2 regions of the Roseburia rectibacter genome follow, and region 1 is predicted to be linked to the other one. Evidence: predicted binding sites of a transcription regulator. Region 1 holds the regulator's gene; the other holds the start of a gene.
What was found. Region 1 encodes HrcA, which represses chaperone genes, less so after heat shock. Its sites were predicted from a motif close to TGTTAGCACTCNNNNNNNNNGAGTGCTAACA; they were not measured.
Positions count from the first base shown of each region.

Region 1 (2,420 bases):
CAGCTACACAACTGTTTGTTGTACCTAAGTCAATACCAATGATTTTACTCATAATGATTTCCTCCTCATCTAATATCTATGAAATACTTAGTTTGCTACTTTTACCATACTGTGTCTTACTACAGTATCTCTGTACATATATCCCTTCTGGAGTTCTTCTGCTACTACATTTTCTCCTAAGGTTTCATCCTCCACATGCATTACTGCGTTGTGGAAATTCGGATCAAATTCTGCACCGACTGCTTCGATCGGTGTTACACCTGCTTCCTCTAATACGGTAAGCATCTGGCGGTAGATCTTATCCATTCCGACAACAAAAGCATCTTCTTTGCTTTCTTCCGGAACAGCTGCAAGACCACGCTCGAAGTTATCAATTACCGGCAGGATCTTTTCTACGATCGTTTTGGCTCCCATATCGTACATCTGTGATTTTTCCTTTTCTGTACGCTTACGGAAATTATCGAACTCTGCCATCTGTCTTTTGACTTTGTCAGTAAGCTCTTCGATCTGCTCATCCTTTTTATCTTTTTTCTTTTTGAAAAAAGATTTCTTTTTATCTGAATCTTCAGAATCCGTATCAGCATTTTCTGCTTCTTCCGTATCTGCTGTCTCAGTTGTCTCTTCCGTGGATGTCACATTTTCATCCGTCTGGGTTTCAGAAGCATTTTCCTCTGTGGAATTCTCCATTGCTTCGTCTAATACCTCTTCATTCATCTCTGACATCTATGAACCACCTTTCTATGTCTGTTCCTTATCCTTGTTTAAAATTCCATCTAAGGAATTTTTCAAGGTTTTCAGGTTATCCATTACTTTCTCATAATCCATTCGCTTCGGTCCGACAATTCCTATCGTTCCACGAACGCCTTCGCCCAATTCATAAGTTGCTGTCACAACACTGCAGTCCTTCATGGTCTGTATCGGGCTTTCATTTCCTATATAAACCTGAATCCCTGTATTATCATCATCTAACAGGTTTTCAGTTACAAGGCTCGCTAACTGCTGTTTCTCCTCAAATGTGGAGATCAGCTCACTCGCTTTCTCCGAATCACTTAACTCCGGATATTTAAAGAAGTTGGTTGTTCCGCTTGTATAAATGCGGATGTCCTCATCCTGTCCCATCGTCTCTGCCACAGTATCAAGCACATCACTGATGATGTCACTGTGAATGCCTGCCTGCTCTTTCAGCTTTGCAATGGTTCCAAGATTGATCTCCTGCAATGCAAGACCATTTAAATTCGCATTTAACAGGAAATTCAGTTTTAACATCGTCTCATTATCGATTGGTTCACTGACCGGAATAATTTTATTCTTGACCAGATTTCCTTCGGTAACGATCGTTGCTAAGATCTGTTCTTCATTCATATTGGATAACTGGATGAACTTTACTTTATTCTTATGGAACGTCGGTGCTGTTACCATCGTTGCATAATTGGTATTGTTCGCCAATATCTTTGCCACTTGCTGCAACACCTGATCCATCTTCTCCGTGTGTTCGATGACGAAACTCTTCATCTCATCGACCTCACGTTTTTTCTCTTCCATCAGATGATCCACATAAAAGCGGTATCCTTTGTCAGAAGGAATCCTGCCGGCTGAAGTATGCGGCTGTAAAATGTATCCAAGTTCTTCCAGATCTGCCATCTCATTACGGATCGTTGCAGAGCTTAAATTCAAATCGGTATACTTGGATATCGTTCGTGATCCAACCGGTTCGCCTGTCTCTAAATAGTTGCGGATGATTGCATCAAGAATTTTCGTTTTTCGTTCGTCTAACTCGAATTCCTCGTCCATTCTCTTCTCCATCTCCATACTCTGTAACTCTCTGTAAGAATCTGGCATCTGCCTTAGTTCCCAGTTACTTTTTATATCTGTTAGCACTCGTTATTGTGGAGTGCTAACATCTATGTACTTAAAATAGCACCATCATATTCTTTTGTCAACACTAATTTTTATAATTTCTGCGGTTTTATATTTTTTTTATAATTTTACGGTTTTATTCCTTTTTCTTCCTATATATATGAGGATTAATCCGATCAGAACACTGCCACTAACAACCACCAGATAACGCACCAGATGATTTCCTGCATCCAGTCCCAGACTCTCCATAATCTTTTTATACCAGAAATATACCAGCATGTGTAAAAGAAAAATCTCAGTCGAGAGTTCACGCATAATCTTTGCCATTGCTCCCCGCTTATCGCTTACCGGACAAAAAGCGGCTGCCAGAAAAAGATTTGCCGTGACAAGAGGTGTCATTAGATACATATCATGGGATGATTCGCCAATTTTCTGAGTGACGATCCACTCTTCTAACATCATGAGTGCCAGAAAAACTATCGTATGCCATCCATAATCATTTTTTCTGATCCGGTCTGCCTTTACCCGGAACAAATATCCCATCGTCACAAACGGGAATCCAA
Region 1 is NZ_CP092473.1:2,725,989-2,728,408, forward strand. It holds gene dnaK (molecular chaperone DnaK) at 1-52, opposite strand, end outside; gene grpE (nucleotide exchange factor GrpE) at 88-723, opposite strand; gene hrcA (heat-inducible transcriptional repressor HrcA) at 739-1,791, opposite strand; gene H8S51_RS12755 (acyltransferase family protein) at 1,978-2,420, opposite strand, start outside.

Region 2 (2,420 bases), 580 kb from region 1:
AAGAAAGATCCGCAATATGCAAAACATTGTCAGTAACTCCGAAAGATCCCCTCATCATTGCGCGCAGACGTGCTGACAACTCTTCAAACGAAAATGGCTTCACAAGATAATCATTTGCCCCACTGTCTAATCCCTTTACTCTGTCCGAAACAGCATCCTTTGCTGTCAGAAATAGCACCGGTGTTGTCTTTCCCATTCCCCTCAGCGCACGCAGCACTGTAAATCCATCTGCTTTTGGCATCATAATATCAAGAATCACTGCATCATACTCCGTACAGGAAAGGATATCTATTGCTGTCCTGCCATCAAAACAATGATCCACACTGTAACCATCCTCAGTCAGTTTTTGAACAATAATGGCATTTAAATCCTGTTCATCTTCCGCCAAAAAAATTCTCATGTTTATTTCCTTCTCCTTTGTTTTTTACCGCGTCATTATAATCCCCTTTAAATCCAATTGTCATATAATGAAAATAACGAAACCAACATTTATAACATTCACGAAAGAAGATATTTCTTGCAGATACTATACAACATTCATTTCTCATATACAACCTGTAAAAATCTTCTTACGCGCAAAAATGCCCCCGAAGAGCTTTCGCTCTCCGGGGGCATCCTCTCATCTGTTATCCCTCAATGGATATGTATCGTTTTTCCGGAACTTTCTTTGCTTCTTCCTTCGGGACATCCAGTGTTAAAATACCATTTTCGTATTTTGCGTGGATATCGTTTTCGGTAACACTCTCGCCTACATAGAAGGTACGGCTCATACTTCCGGCGTAACGTTCACGTCTGATGTATTTGTCTTTCTTATCCTTCTCTTCCTTGTCGAGACCCTTCTCAGCGCTGATTGTAAGGTAACCATCGTTTAACTCAAGCTGGATCTCGTCTTTCTTAAATCCTGGAAGATCAACGGCTACTTCGTAACCTTTCTCGGTCTCCTTTACATCTGTCTTCATCATGTTCTTTGCATGTTTACCATACAATGTTTTATCAACATCCGGAATCTCTGGGAATGAGAAATCCATCCAGTCATCAAATAAGTTTTCTCCAAAAATGCTAGGCAGTAACATAAGTCATCTCTCCTTTTTCTACCGGTCCACTTTCTGTGGAACCTCCCATGTTTTTTACCTTTGTTTTGGAACCTCAGACGAAGGAACTCTGGGGAATCATCTTCTCTTTTTGTTCCCTCTTCCTTTGTTCTGACTATGTTATACCACCACTTATTAGCACTGTCAATAGGTGAGTGCTAATTTTCTGTGAACTTTTTGTGAAATCATATTTTAGCTGATATTTTTATCAAAAAAGTCCCTTATATCTCGCTTTTCAAACGTTATTCCGTTGTTTCCGAATCCCCAAAATCCAGTATCTAAGCACCGGGATCCGACGTATCACTTCATATAATAAGATTGAAACCACAAATCCACCCACCAATTCAATACCATAGACTACAGTCAGTGGCAGCTCCTTTCCAGCCAGAAGATAATTGATCACTAAAAGTACCGGGATATGTAATACATAGATACCGAAACAGCATTTTCTCATATAATTCGTAAAATTATTGGAAAAATCAAGCCATTTTGGACCTGCACCAAGCACGAGCAAAACCATAAAAAATGCATACAGGTTTAAATCCCATCTTGACAGTACATCTTTGTCCGTATATGCCATTCCATAACATCTTACGATATAAAATATGCCGCTTACAGCTGCACAAATGCCCAATAGGAGCACTGCATTTTTTATTTTTTCCATGACACTTTCATTCGAAAACAGGTAATATCCGGCTAAAAATGCCGGAATATAAATGCCGTTCCGGTAGGACGTGATAAGGGGCATATTAAGGATATGCGAACCGCCCCAGAAAATAAAATACACTGCTGCCATTACGATTACAAATGGGATTCCGTGACTCAATTTCTGATCGATCCATCCACAGATTTTTTCATCATCAGCGCTGCATTTTCCTGCAATTTTCCGGAACAGAAGCAAAATCAGTGCTGCCACAAACAATACATGGCAAAACCACAATGCCCCGATACCACAGCATAAGATGATAATGACTCTCACAAAAGCCGGTACACTCTCCGGCATATTGCCACGCGCAGTGTGAAGATAGATCACATATCCACCGATCCAGCCAAATGCCAGAACACCAAGTGTCGACGGCGCCAGAATCTTATCCACCCTCTCTTTCAAAAACTGTCTTTCTGTCCTCTTTTCCAGTGCATATCTTGCACTGATTCCGGCGACTACAAACAGCAGTAACATAAACCACGGGTATACAAAATACTGGTAAATCCCCGCAAATGTAACTGCTCCTTCATACGGTTTTAAACCGGCAAACATCGCCTCGGTTCCAATATTATTGTAATAAAAATAAACATGAAAGATCACAACAAAAAAAATCGTCAGAAACC
Region 2 is NZ_CP092473.1:3,303,191-3,305,610, forward strand. It holds gene H8S51_RS15145 (response regulator transcription factor) at 1-400, opposite strand, end outside; gene H8S51_RS15150 (Hsp20/alpha crystallin family protein) at 627-1,073, opposite strand; gene H8S51_RS15155 (acyltransferase family protein) at 1,327-2,420, opposite strand, start outside.
Region 2: the regulator HrcA is predicted to act here: its motif matches at 1,225-1,255, upstream of H8S51_RS15150 (Hsp20/alpha crystallin family protein).